One region of the Micromonospora sp. CA-249363 genome, then DNA from elsewhere that is predicted to be linked to it. Evidence: riboswitches for the same ligand, from Rfam matches in the RefSeq annotation. Region 1 holds a riboswitch; each other region holds the start of a gene.
What was found. Region 1 has a riboswitch for cyclic di-AMP ahead of ACQPZK_RS02755 (coiled-coil domain-containing protein). Riboswitches for the same ligand answer to the same signal wherever they lie in the genome.
Positions count from the first base shown of each region.

Region 1 (3,391 bases):
CGCAGCGGGCCGCCGATCGAGCGTCGATCACGACGGAGCCGGCCCGAGCGTACGCCGAGCTTCTCTCCGGCAACCGTCGCTTCGTCGCCGGAGAGCCGCGCCACCCCAACCAGGATGCTGGGCACCGGGCCGCCGTGGCGGACGGGCAGCACCCCTTCGCAGTGATCGTCGGCTGCTCCGACTCCCGCCTGGCCGCCGAGATCATCTTCGACCGCGGGCTGGGCGACCTCTTCGTCGTCCGCACGGCGGGGCACACCATCGGGCCCGAGGTGCTGGGCAGCGTCGAGTACGCGGTGGCCGTCCTCGGCACTCCGCTGGTGGTGGTGCTCGGCCACGACTCCTGCGGCGCGGTGCAGGCGGCCCGCGAATCGGCCGCCACCGGCGTCGCGCCCCCGGGACATCTTCCGGCGGTGGTCGACGCGGTGCTGCCCAGCCTCCGACGAGCCACCGCCGAGGGCGTGGACGACATCGACGGCATCGTCGACATCCACATCGCACAGACCGTCGAGACGCTGCTCGGGCAGTCGCCCGTGCTGGCCGACGAGGTGGCGCGGGGGCGGTGCGCGGTGGTGGGCATGTCGTACCGGCTCGCCGCCGGGGTGGTGCGACCCGTGACCCCCGTACCCGCCGGCGCCGCCACGGGCGACGAGCCCTCGGGCGACCCGGCCGCGACCGCCGCCGTCTGACCCGCCGAGGGCCGCCCCGCCGGACGGCGGGACGGCCCTCGCACTGCTGGGCGTCGGATCAGAGCAGCGACATGTGCACGTGGTCGGTGTGGTTCGACGGCCCGCTGTACGACTTCCAGCCGGTCGCCGGGAACCAGATCTGCCTGTTCCAGATCACGTAGTAGATGCCGAGCCGGTCGGCGTTACGGATGAGGAACGCGGCCACGTTGTTGCCGTACATCCGGGTGTCGTTGTTGTGCCACGGGCTGAAGCCGCTCTTCTGCAACGACCAGTCACAGGCGCGGCCCTTCGGGTGCTCGTACGGTCCACCGTTGCGGTGGCAGCCCACGAACCGGTTGAACCCGGCCCGCTTGACCTCCTTGTACGCGTGCAGCGTGCGCGGCGTGACGCAGCCGGAGGTGGTCGGGTCCTTCTCGCTGCACGACTGGGGCTTCCAGTCACCGTCGGCGGTGCGACCCGGGCCGATCCGGGCGACCGGCGAGGTGGCGTCGACCAGACCGCCGGTGAAGCCCTTACCGCCGACCAGCGCGAGCGCCTTGTCCGCGTCCCGCTTGTCCTTCGCCATCAGCGCGGTCTGCTTCTGCTGCTCGCGTACCTCCGCGTCGAGCGCCAGCTTCGCCTGCTCGGCGCGGGCCTTCACCGCGTTGACCTCGGCGAGCTTCTTCTCGTTGACCATGTTCATCTCGTCGAGCGCCGCGGCCCGCTGGACGAACGAGTCGGGGGCGTCGCTCTCCAGCAGCATCGCTATCGCGCCGACCCGTCCGGTCCGGTACGACTGAGCGGCGATCTGCGCGACCTGCGGGGCCAGCGCGGCCAGGTCCGCCTTGGCCCGGTCGACCTCCACCGCCAGTTCGAGCTGCCGCTTCTTCGACTTGTCCAGTTTGGACTTGGCCGCCACGTAGTCCCGGTTGGTCTGCTCGATGACGTCGGTGAGCAGCTTGGGCTCGTCGCCGTCCTCCTCGTGCCCGGAGGGTGTGGGGGGCGTCGGGGCGGCGTGGGCCGGGAGGGGCCCGGCGAGCACGGTCAGCGCAGCAAGCACGGCCACCACGGGTGTCAACCAGCGGCGTAGGGGTGCCGTCACAATCTTCCCTTCCGTCGACCGCCGACCGGGTTAGCTGACGGGTTCGGGGCGGAAGTGGCCCCTACCGCTGTCGCGGATTCACCCCACGTACCTGGGTCCCCGGCTCGCCGGTTGGCGATTGGGCGGTGGCACCGCAGGCGCCGCTGCGCGCCTTCGTCGGTGACCGGCAGCGAGGTTACCCGAGAGTCCACCGCCTGAGCTACGTCCTGATGCCGACTAAAAGCGTCATTTCGCCATGGCGTTGAGTGACCAGTGACGCGGTTCTCAGGGCGGGTGCCCGATCCGGTCACGCTGAGGAGTGTCACCATGCCGTATCCGTGCTCCTGTTCGGCTCTGGCCACCCGGTGGTGGCGGTGGATGGGGGTGCGTCCCGCTGCGGGTCGGGCCCGTCGGCCCGACCCGTTGGCGGGGAACTGAGAGCGGCCAACGCCTCCGTGCGGTCCGCGCGGGGGCGCGGTGGCGAGGCGTCCGCGTCGGGCATGGCCGTCGATCCCGCCGCGGTCACCACTGCGGCCAACCCGGTGGTCAGGGGTACGGCGGCGATCAGGCCGAGCGTGGCGACCGCGCTGCGGACGATCTCCTGTGCGAGGAACTCGCTGGTCAGGATCTGCCCGATGGGGCGCGAGTCGGCGGTGAGCAGGAGCAGCAGCGGCAGTGACGCGCCCGCGTACGCCAGCACGATGGTGTTGACCGTGGAGGCGATGTGCGCCCGGCCGACCCGGGTGGCCGCCCGGTAGAGCTGCCGTCGACTCAGCCCGGGATTGGCGTTGGCCAGCTCGGTGACGGTGGCGGCCTGGGTGACGGTCACGTCGTCGAGTACCCCGAGTGAGCCGATGATGATCCCGGCGAGCAGCAGGCCACGCAGGTCCACATTGGTCTGGAACATCGAGAGAGTGGTGGCGTCCTCGCTGCCGAAGCCGGTGAGCTGGGTGGTGGCCGTGGCGATGGTCGCCAGCACGCCGGTGAGCACCAGGCTGCCCAGGGTGCCGAGGACCGCGACGGAGGTCTGCGCGGTAACTCCGTGTGTCAGGTAGAGCACCACGAACATGATCAGGGCCGCGCCGACCACCGCCACCAGCAGTGGGGACCGGCCCGCGCCGATGGCCGGTAGCACGAAGGTGAGCAGGATGGCGAAACTGGCGGCCAGGCCCGCGAGCGCGGCCAGGCCCCGCCACCGGCCGAACGCGATGATGGCGGCGGCGAAGACGACCACGAGCCACACCAGCGGCGTCCCGCGTTGGTGCTCCGCGATGTTCCAGGTGCTGGTGGCGGGATCGGTCGGGTCGGCCAGCTCGACCAGGACGACGTCGTCGCCCACCTCGACCCGCGGCGCACCCGGCCCGGCGGGGACGGGCGTGCTCACCCGCTGGTCGGCGCGCGGCCCGTCGTCGAGGAGTACGTCCACGGTGCCGCACGGCCCGCTGGTCGGCGAGCCCTCCGGGCTTGCCGAGGGCGGGCACGGTTCGGTCACCACCCGGGTCACCGTGCCGTGGTAGCGGGGCACGTCCGCGCCACCGCCGCTCTGCGGTGCGCCGTCCCGTGGCCACAGCACCACGGCGGCGACGACGGTGGCCACGAAGAGCGGCACCACCGTCGCGACGAGGATCCGTCGGACCCGAGGCGG
Region 1 covers NZ_CP192020.1:576,310-579,700, forward strand. Annotated here, with positions in the region: gene ACQPZK_RS02750 (carbonic anhydrase) at 1-686, shown strand, start outside; gene ACQPZK_RS02755 (coiled-coil domain-containing protein) at 745-1,767, opposite strand; cyclic di-AMP (ydaO/yuaA leader) riboswitch at 1,772-1,902, opposite strand; gene ACQPZK_RS02760 (YibE/F family protein) at 2,069-3,391, opposite strand, start outside.

Region 2 (3,391 bases), 2.2 Mb from region 1:
TCGACATCACCCTGCGTGCGCCGACACCCCTGTTCCGGTACGCCTTCCGTCAGGCCCGCGCCGCCCACCTCGCCCTGGCCGCTCGTCTCGGCGCGGCCCTCGACACCGCCGCGCCCTGAGCCCAGCGCCCGTTCCGGGTGGCTGATCGGCGCGACGCCGACGCCGCCGGGCGGGTGGCCGGCACGTGCGGTTCGTCCTTTGCTCTGCTTCCACCGAGGCAACACGTGAGCGCCCTCGGTGTCGCCTCGGTGGAAGCAGAGCAAAGGGTGTCCGCGCACCCCTTCCGCTGCGGGCGGACAGCTGCGACCAGGCCCTTGTCCCGCTACCGGCGGCTCGGACGACCCGCAGGCCGAGGCGCAGGCGGAGAGTCGCGCTGGCGGAGAGGTCGCGGAGACCGGCGTCCCCAGGGCTTGTAGGTCGACAGCACCGTCGCGATGATCATGAGGCTGGTCGACACCGCGGGTGCGATCACCAGGTCGGCGCGGTCCCGCGCGGGTAGCGCGGCGCCCAGCGCGCCGGCGTGTCGCAGGTTCGGGGTGAGCAGGAACAGCACCAGCCCGACCATCACCGTCGTGATCACGAGCTTGATCACCACCCACCGATAGCGCAGCAGCCCCCAGGGGGTGAGCAGCGCGCTGGCGACGCCGACAAGCCACACGAGCACGCTCAGCGGCGCGAACAGCACGGTGCCGACGAGCCCGGCGACCGGGTAGACCACGGCCGGATCAGCGCCGCGCTGTGCCGCGATGCCGAGGGTGAGCAGCACCAGGTCGGCCCCGAGCCAACCGAGGGACGTGACCAGGTGCAGGGTGAGCAGGGCCTTGCGGGTGGTGGGCGCGATTCGCGGCATACCCGAATGCTCCCGGCCCGTCCCGGCGTCGTCGTCCGACCGTCGACGACGTCCGGGGTACGCCCGCTGACGTACCCCGGACGTCGGCCGGGTCAGTACACCGACAGGTGCACGTGGTTGGTGTGGTCGCTGGAGGGGTCGCCGTTCCCTCCGCTGTACGACTTCCAGCCGCTGCTGGGCAGCCAGATCTGTTTGAACCAGATCACGTAGAGCACCGCGAGCCGGTCGGCGTTGCGGATGAAGTACGCGGCCAGGTTGTTGCCGTACGTCTTGTCGCCCCCGGAGGCGACCCCGCCGAAGCCACCCTTCTGCGCGGCGAAGTCGCACGCCCGGCCCTTGGGGTGCTCGCCCGAGCCGCCGTTGCGGTGACAGGAGACGTACCGGGTGAAGCCGGCGGCCTTGGCCTGGTTGAGCGCGTGCAGGGTGCGGGGGGTGATGCAGCCGCTGGCCGGGGTGGGGTCGTTGATGCTGCACGACTCGGACGGCCAGGAGCCGTCGGAGTTGCGAGGGGCGGGCGTGGCGTTGGCGGTGGAGGTGCCACGGTTGGAGCTGGTGTCGGCGGCGGTGGCGCGTGCCTTGTCGTTGGCGACGGTCAGGGCCCGCTCGGCCTGCTCCTTGCGCTTGGCCATCACCTCGACCTGCTTGCGCTGCTCGCGGATCTCGCCGTCCAGGGCGACGCGGGTGCGGTTCGCCTCGTCCCGGATGACGTGCAGGTCGCGCAGCACCCGGTCCTCGTTGGCGGCCACCACGTCGAGGGCGGCCGCTCGGTCCATGAACCCTTCCGGGGTGTTGCTGTTGAGCAGGGCCGAGACGGTGCTGAGCCGACCGGTGCGGTACGCGACGCCGGCGATCTCGCCGACCTTGCCGTTGCGTACGGTCATCTCGGCCTCGGTGGTCTTGAGCTTGACCGCGAGCTGCTGCTGCCGCTGGACGGAGGTGTCCAGCGCGCGCTTCGCGTCCAGGTAGCCCTTGCTCGCGGCCTCGAGCTGGGCCCGTAGCGCCGGGGTGCCACCCTCCTCGTCGCCGTCGGGTGCCGCGGCGGCCCGCAGGCCGCCGGGGGGAGCGGCGGTGGCGGCGCCGACCGGAAGCGCGACGCCGAGGGTGACCATCATGACGATCAGTGCCGCCAGCCGGGCGGCGGGTGGTCGTGCTGGTGCCACTACGCATGTCCTTCCGTCAGCCGCCGACCGGGTTAGCTGACGGGTTCGGGACGGAAGATCCCTACCGCTGACGCGGATGCACCCCAGGAACATGGTTCCCCGGTTCGCCCTGTCGGGCGATTAGGCGACGGCCGCCACCGGCGCCGGGAGGCGCCGCCGGGTGGTGGCCGGGACAGAGCCTACCGGTGCTGGTGGGGTCTGTGCAGCCGATGTGACGGACGGTGCGTGCGTTGTGACGGAGGATGACGCTCACCACTCGACGGAACCGCAGACCCCCGGAGCGGCCCCGGGTTCGATCTGTAGCGTGGCGTGCTCGATGCGGAAGTCGTCCCGCAGGGCGGTACGCGCCGCGGTGAGCACCGCGCCGACCTCCGCGCCGGGCGCCATGGTCAGGTGCGCGGAGGCCACCTCCATGCCCGAGGTGAGCGTCCAGACGTGCAGGTCGTGCACCTCGACCACTCCGGGCACCGCGGCCAGTCGGTCGTGCACGGCGGTGACCTGGAGATGCTCCGGGGCGGCCTGCACGAGGATGCGGACGGCGGCGCGCCCCAGCCGCCAGGTGCGCGGCAGGATGAACACGCCGATGGCGACCGCGACCAGTGGGTCGGCCCACCACCAGTCGGTGACCGCGATGAGCAGCGCCGCGCCGATCACGCCGAGCGAGCCGAGCAGGTCGCCCAGCACCTCCAGGTAGGCGCCCTGAAGGTTGATGCTCTCCCGGGCGCCAGCGCGCAGCAGCCAGAACGCGATCACGTTCGCGAGCAGGCCGAGGACGGCCACCGTGAGCATCGGACCGGTCAGCACCTCGTGCGGGTCGCCGAACCGGCCGATCGCCTCGATCACCACGTAGACCGCCACGCCGGAGAGAAGGACGGCGTTGGCCAGCGCGGCGAGCACTTCGAGCCGGTAGAGCCCGAAGGTGCGCTGCGGGTCGCCGGTGGCGCGTCGGGTGGCCGTGATCGCGGCGAGCGCCATCCCGATGCCGAGCACGTCGGTGAACATGTGCCCGGCGTCGGACAGCAGGGCCAGCGAGCCGGTGTGGAAGGCGGCGACCGCCTCGACCACCATCAGGGTCGCGAGCAGTCCGAAGGCCGCCCAGAGCCGTCCCCGATGCTGGTGAGCGGCGTTGGCGACCGACCCGTGGTGGTGGTCATGACCTGCTCCCACGAAACCCACCCTCCGACGCCGCACGGGACCGGGTCAAATGTATGCTCACATCGCTATGTGTGCAAGTGTAGAGCGAGGGCTGGCGGCGGGCAGCGTCAACGCGCTGTTCAGCCGGTCGGGTCGACGGTGGTGAGCCGCTGAGTGGCGCGGGAGAGCGCCACGTAGAGCGTGCGGACGCCGGAACCCGGATCGGCCCGGATCTCGCTCGGGGCGA
Region 2 covers NZ_CP192020.1:5,379,226-5,382,616, reverse strand. Annotated here, with positions in the region: gene ACQPZK_RS23880 (SRPBCC family protein) at 1-119, shown strand, start outside; gene ACQPZK_RS23875 (hypothetical protein) at 323-850, opposite strand; gene ACQPZK_RS23870 (coiled-coil domain-containing protein) at 943-2,010, opposite strand; cyclic di-AMP (ydaO/yuaA leader) riboswitch at 2,016-2,147, opposite strand; gene ACQPZK_RS23865 (cation diffusion facilitator family transporter) at 2,260-3,177, opposite strand; gene ACQPZK_RS23860 (HelD family protein) at 3,285-3,391, opposite strand, start outside.
Region 2: it holds a riboswitch for cyclic di-AMP, as region 1 does, so the genes downstream of both, ACQPZK_RS23870 (coiled-coil domain-containing protein) here and ACQPZK_RS02755 (coiled-coil domain-containing protein) in region 1, are expected to answer to the same signal.

Region 3 (3,391 bases), 490 kb from region 1:
TAGCACCACCGACGAGGAGCCGCGTGGCGCGCACGGCGTCCCCGGGGTGACGCATCCGGTGAACGCCGGCTGGTTGGTCGCGTAGTCGGGGTCGATCCGGACCAGCCCGGTGGCCGGGGTGCCGGTGTCCAGCCGTGGGGCGTGCAGCAGGTCGAAGTAGTGCGTCCAGTCCCAGTACGGCCCCGGGTCCCAGTGCATCCCGCGGACCGTCGATGCGGTGGTGCCGGGCACGTTGTCGTGGCCGATGATGTGCTGGCGGTCCAGCGGGATGCCCAGGCGCAGGGCGAGATGCCGGACAAGCTTCGCCGAGGTCCGATACATCGCCTCCGTGTACCAGGTGCCCTGCGCGGCGAAGCCCTCGTGTTCGAGCCCGATCGCCTTGGCGTTGACGTACCAGTTGCCGGCGTGCCAGGCGACGTCCTTGGTGCGGACGTGCTGGGCGATGTGGCCGTCCACCGAGCGCAGCGAGTAGTGCCAGCTCACGTAGGTCGGGTCTCGGACGAGTTGCAGGGTGGTCGCCCAACTCGCCTCGGTGTCGTGGATGACGATGTACTCGATCTTCTGCCGCGCGGGCCGGTCGGACAGGTCGTGGTTGCCGTAGTCGCCGTCGCCGAACGCCGCGTAGGGGGCGGGGATCCACTCACAGGACACGGTGCGGGGGCACTCCAACCCGTCCGGGCGGGCGAGTCGCCGCAGTCCCAGCCGGTCGAGCCAGGACCGCTCGGGTCGTACCGCTCGGGCCGGGAGCGTGACCCGCTGGCCGTCGTCGGTCACCCGCGTCTCGCCGGCGCCGATCGTGGTGAAGACCTCGTCGGCGAAGGCCGCCGCGGCATCGGCGCTGTCCGCGCCGGCATAGCGGGCCACCGCGCCGTACCAGGTGGCCGGGTCGGTGCCGACTCCGACCGGGGCGCCGATCTCCCGTTGGTACGCGGCCAGCAGCGCGGCGCCGCCCCGGAGGTTCGTCGTCGGGTCGGTGCGCAGCGCCTCGACGGTGGCGCCGGTCAGCGCGGCGGCGGCGTCCACGGTCTGCAGCGCGGCGGTGGGTGGCGCGTTCTCGCTGGCGGGCGCGGGTGTCAGAGCACGACGGGAACCGTCGCCGCGCGGGTCCTCTCCCGGGGAGTCGTGGTGGCCGCGCCCGGGTAGGGCGGTCACGTGGCGGGCATCGGTCAGGTGCATCGGGCCGTAGCCACCGCTGGTGCTCGGCGTGCCGGCGTTGCTGTCCCAGCGCGACTCCAGGTAGGAGACGCCGAGCAGTACGTCGACCGGCACGCCGTACTCGGTGGCCGCGGCGGCGTACTGCTGCTGGCGGTCGGCGGCGGGGGCCGCGGAGGCCGGGCCGGAGGGCAACGGTACGGCCGCCACGGCGGTGACGAGCGCGATGGCGAGCAGGATCGGACGTTTCATCGAACCCCCTACATGTGAACGGGTATCGGTGCGGTCACCTTCGCGCTGCCTGGCGGCTTGCGTCAATACCTTTCCATGTTTCGAAACGTGCGGAAAGAATCCTTCACATCCGCTCGATGGCCCGCCCCAATCGGTACGGAGTGTCACGGCCGCACGGGTTGCGGATCGGTAACGGCCGTCTCTACTCTGGTCATTCGTCGGCCCGGTAGCAGGTCTGCCCACCCCGGGCGGTAACGGACCGACACCGCCGAGTCGCTCGCGAGCGAGCCGGGGACCCACGTTCCCGGGGTGAATCCGCAGTCCCTGCGGTAGGGCGCCCACTTCCCGCCCGAACCCGTCAGCTAACCCGGTAGGCGGTCAGGAAGAAGGAGTACGGAACCCGGTGGCCCTCCAAGCCCCGCGGCCGTCGTCCGGACGGTCGGCTCCGGCCGACCCGACCTCGACCGTGCCGCGTCCACGCTGGTCCCGCTTCACCACCGCCCTCGCCGCCCTGGTCGGCGTCGCCGTCGTCCTGACCGGCAGCGCCACGGTGGCCCACGCCGACCCGTCCGTCGCCGAGATCGAACGCCAGATCGACGACGACTGGAACAAGCTCGAACCGATCATCGAGCGGCACAACGCCACCCGCGCCGACCTGGCCCTCAAGCGCAAGCAGGCCGACGCGCTCGCCGCCCGCATCGCGCCGCTGGAGCGTCAGGTCGACGCCGCGATGGACAAGGTCAGCGCACTGGCCGTCCGCGCGTACATGGGTGAGAACCTGTCGACCGTCAACACGATGCTCGGCAGCCGGTCGCCCAGCGAGATGGTCGGTCAGCTCGAAATGCTCGACCGCTTCGCCCACAACCAGCAGGAGGACGTCCGTCAGGTCGCGGACCTGCGCAACGAGCTGGCCCGGCAGAAGGCCCCGCTGGACGAGATGGTGGCCCAGCTGACCCGCACCGAGGCCCAGTTGGCGGCGAAGAAGAAGCAGATCAACGAGGAGATCGACCGGCTGCAGAAGCTGCGCCTCAAGGTGTACGGCAACGGCGGCGGCGGTCCGCTGCGTCCGGCGCCCTGCCCGGCCAGCTACCCCGGAGGCGGCGCCGGCATCGCGGTCAAGTTCGCCTGTGCCCAGATCGGCAAGCCGTACGTGTGGGGCGCCGAGGGGCCGGAGTCGTACGACTGCTCCGGGCTGATGCTGGCCGCCTGGGCGAAGGCCGGTGTGTCACTGCCGCACAACGCCGCCGCGCAGAGCCGGGTGACCAGGAACGTCAGCAAGGGCGACCTGCGCCCGGGTGACCTGGTCTTTTACTACTCCGACATCCACCACGTCGGCATGTACGTCGGCAACGGCTGGGTGGTGCACGCCTCCCAGGCCGGTGTGCCCGTCAAGATGAAGAAGGTCGACGACGGGCCCATCCACAGTTACGGCCGTCCGGGCTGACCGGACGCATTCAGGGCCCGTCGCGATCGCTCGCGGCGGGCCCTCGTCGTCCCCTAGCGCGTCGGCCAGGCGCGCCAGTTCTGCCAGGAGCGACTCGGCGTCGGCCCCCGCTGACCCTGGTAACGCGACCCGTAGACCACCGAGCCGTACGGGTGCTCGGCCGGCGACGAGAGCCGGAAGATGCAGAGCTGACCGATCTTCATACCCGGCCAGAGGGTGATCGGCAGGTTCGCCACGTTGGACAGCTCCAGCGTGACGTGCCCCGAGAAGCCCGGGTCGATGAACCCGGCGGTGGAGTGGGTGAGCAGGCCGAGGCGGCCCAGTGAGCTCTTGCCCTCCAGTCGGCCGGCGAGCTGGTCGCCGAGCGAGATCACCTCCAGCGTCGAGGCGAGCACGAACTCCCCCGGGTGCAGCACGAACGGCTCGCCGTCGGGCACCTCGACCACCGAGGTCAGGTCGTCCTGCTGCATCGCCGGGTCGATGTGGGTGTAGAGATGGTTGTTGAAGACCCGGAACAGTCGGTCGAGTCGTACGTCGATGCTGGAGGGTTGGACCAGGGTGGGC
Region 3 covers NZ_CP192020.1:87,887-91,277, forward strand. Annotated here, with positions in the region: gene ACQPZK_RS00410 (N-acetylmuramoyl-L-alanine amidase) at 1-1,404, opposite strand, end outside; cyclic di-AMP (ydaO/yuaA leader) riboswitch at 1,640-1,774, shown strand; gene ACQPZK_RS00415 (NlpC/P60 family protein) at 1,787-2,827, shown strand; gene dcd (dCTP deaminase) at 2,881-3,391, opposite strand, start outside.
Region 3: it holds a riboswitch for cyclic di-AMP, as region 1 does, so the genes downstream of both, ACQPZK_RS00415 (NlpC/P60 family protein) here and ACQPZK_RS02755 (coiled-coil domain-containing protein) in region 1, are expected to answer to the same signal.

Region 4 (3,391 bases), 1.6 Mb from region 1:
GGTCTCCGACGTCTCCGGGGTGATCTCCGACTACCTCTACTCGGGCAAGCCGTACGCCGTGACCGACATGGGCGGCGAGGGCGAGCGGTTCACCGAGCACTTCCCGCTGGCCGGCTCGGGCTACGTGCTGCGGCGTGACATGTCCAACGTGGACGTCGTGCTCACGGCCCTGCTGGACACCGATCCGCTGGCCGACGCGCGCTGGGCCACCCGCCGCCGGTACCTGGGCGACTTCCCGGCCGAGTCGTACGCCGAGGGGTTCCTCACCGCCGCCCGCCGCGAGCTGACGTCGGCCCGGGAACTACCCGCGCCCGCCGCCGCCTGATCGATCAGCGGTACGGGTCCAGCAACGCCAGCACGGCCGCCGGATCCTCCAGGTGCGCGTTGTGCCCGAGACCGGGCAGCGTGGCGACCGGTACGCCGTACTCCTTGAGCTGCGCGTCCGTGACCATCGGGTCGTGCTCCCCGCGGGCCAGCACCACCGGCACGTCGGTCGCCGCGAGCAGCGCGGCCAGGTCGGGCGCCCCGACCCCGAACGCGGCGTCGTCCATCGCGAGCCGCCACCGGCCGTCGACCTGACGCAGACCGGCGTCGACCATCGGGTGGTCCGGGAGGACCAGACCGGTGAGGCCGGCGACCCGCAGATACCGGCGGGCGGCCTCGGTGCGGCTGGTGAACCAGCCCACCGGGCGGGCGGCGAGGTCCGCGGCGCGGGTCAGCTCGGCCGGTGACCAGACGGCCTTGATGCCCAACCCCACCACGGCGTCCACCGGCAGGCCGGCGGCGCGGGCCGCCAGCGCCAGGCCGACCACGCCACCGAGCGAGTGCCCGAGCACGACGATGCGGTCGTCGGAGGCCAGGCCCTGGGCGACCCGCTGGGCAAAACCCTCGAAGGAGTACGACGACAGCGGCGCCGACCAGCCGTGACCGGCGAGATCGGGCGCCAGCCACCGGCCGGGCCAGTGTTGCTCCAGTAGTGGCGCCCAGGGCAGCCACACGTCACCCGTCGCCCCCATGCCGTGCAGCAGCAACAGGATCGGCTCACGGCCGGCTTGACCACCCGATTCATCCACCACGGCCGCAGTCTCCCACGGTTCGCGGCCCGGTACGAGAGCCGTTCACCGGCGTCGCGCCCCGACACGGAGACGCCGCGGGCGCCGGCCCCTCGTGGGAGACGGCGCCCGCGGCGTCGTGGGATGTCGCGCCTTGGTCAGGCGGAGTAGCCCCGGGTGGCGATCCAGTTCGCCAGGTCGATCGTGGTGATCCAGTAGGCCGGGTCGGCCGGGTTCGCCGAGTCGGCGATCCGCACGGTACGGCCGTTGTCCTTGTAGCCGACGACGGCGATGTAGTGCCCACCGCCGTAGGAGTGCCAGCCGCCGGCGGTGTCGGTGGCGTCGCCGACGACGTTGGCCACCACGCCCCGGCCGTCGGTAATGGCCTTGACGACGTCGGACTGGAGACGGTCCATCTGAGCGGGGCTGGGCGCGCCCGCGAACATCCGGGTGCGGTACGGGGAGCCCTTCACCTCGGCGTTGAGCACCCGGGTGGTGTCCTCGGCCGAGTTGGTGCCCATCTCGGTGGTGCCCAGCTCGGCGCCGAGCTCCTCCTGCGTACGGTCGATGCCGCTGGCGCTGAGCGCGTTGCGGGTGGCCGCCGGGCCGCAGTTGTAGTAGGTGTTCTGCGCCTCGTAGTCGTAGTCGAGCACCTTCGTCGCGGGCGGCTTGGGCGGCGTCGGCTTCCGGGTGACGTCCGGGTTCCTCGTGGCCTTCGCGGCGGGGGACGCGGCGCTGGTGGCCGGGGCGGCGGTGCTCGGTGCGACGCTCGCCGACGGGGCCGCGGACCGCAGCTCGCCACGGGAGGCGACGGTGTCACTGCGCATCTCGGCGACCGTGGTCGGGGTGCGCGGGCCGGCGGGGGCGTCGTCGGCGCCGGCGACCAGGGCACCGGTGGTGGTGGCGATCGCGAGGGCCGCGGCGGAGGCGGCGACGATCTGGTACGGACGCTCGGTCGCGAGGCGACGGAGCTGGCGCTGCAGGGTGTGCTTCACGAGGTCCTCCACGGTTCACAGGGAGAGCGGCACACCGGGCTCGACCGGCATCCGGGCAGGCGTCAGCGCACGGGCGGAGGCCCGCGGATGATGAACCGCTCAGGGGAGCGCCCGGCGCGGCCGGGCGGGAAGGGGCGGTGACCCGGGGGTCAGCTCACCGTCACGAGGCGGATGAGCGGGGACACCGCGTCGCCGTGGAGGCGGAGGAACAAAGAGGGGGGCGAGGGGTGCTGCACGAGGATGGAACTCCTTCCGTCACCGCCTACCGGGTTAGCTGACGGATTCGGGCGGGAAGATCGCCCTACCGCGGGCCGTGGCTCGCGGATTCACCCCGGACTTACTGTGGGTCCCCGGTTCGTTGATCACGATTGAGCGGGTCGGCGCGGCGTCGCCTCCTGCGATCGGTAACCGCACCGGACGGGACGACAGTACTGGTCGGTATGGCCTCTGCCAAGCCGTGCCGACCTGCGTAAACATCATTCGGCCCAGCAATTTCTGCGCGTCTTGACGATGACGTGACTCGATGGGACAACCGGTTCCGGCGGCACCTGTGGGCGACAACCGGACAGGCCGTCGACAACGCCGCCACAATCGCGGGCACAATGGCCGCCGATGATGCCGATCGCCCGAATTCCCCTGCCGGTGACCCGCCTCACATAACAGATCGGGCTCAACCGGCCCGGGCCGGACGCCAGCGTGCCACGACGGCCGTGGGCGATGGCCGCATCGCCGTGCGCCGTGCGAGCGCCGGAGTCGGCCGCGACCGGACCGCCGCCGCGTACGCCTCCTCGGCGAGGGCGCGCGCCGACTCGGCGGCCATCTCGGCGTCCCGCCAGGTCGACCGCTCCCGCTCGACGGCCGTCCGGTGCTCGGCCAGCCTCGTGTCACGGATCGCCCGGATGAGCAGCGTCTCCTGCTCGACCGGGTGCCGGCGGGGGTCCCAGCCGCGCCGGTGCCCGAACACGTCGGCGAGCTGAGCCATGGTCAACTCTCCCCGCCAGTGCGCCGCCATGGCGGCACGGTGCAGGTAGCGCTCCCGGGCCGCGTACTCGGCGGGAGTGTGCGGGGTACGCGGTGTCGGCAGCGCCCCGGCGGTGGCGACCCGGCGGGCCGCGATGTCCGCCTCGTCGTACGCCGTCCAGGCCCGCTGCGCCTCTTCCTGAGCGACCAGCCAGTCAGCGCGCAGTCTTCGGGCGGTCCGCGCCGCCCGGGCGGCGGCCACGGCCACCTCCTCGGCGTACCGGCGCAGGTCGGCGATCTCGGCGACGGCCACCTCACGGGCGGTGGGTGTCGGCACGTGGTCGGCCTCTGGCGCGTCTCGCTCCGGGCGGGCCACCAGGACGG
Region 4 covers NZ_CP192020.1:2,203,997-2,207,387, reverse strand. Annotated here, with positions in the region: gene ACQPZK_RS10165 (CDP-glycerol glycerophosphotransferase family protein) at 1-325, shown strand, start outside; gene ACQPZK_RS10160 (alpha/beta fold hydrolase) at 330-1,076, opposite strand; gene ACQPZK_RS10155 (C39 family peptidase) at 1,211-2,059, opposite strand; cyclic di-AMP (ydaO/yuaA leader) riboswitch at 2,292-2,432, opposite strand; gene ACQPZK_RS10150 (hypothetical protein) at 2,718-3,391, opposite strand, start outside.
Region 4: it holds a riboswitch for cyclic di-AMP, as region 1 does, so the genes downstream of both, ACQPZK_RS10155 (C39 family peptidase) here and ACQPZK_RS02755 (coiled-coil domain-containing protein) in region 1, are expected to answer to the same signal.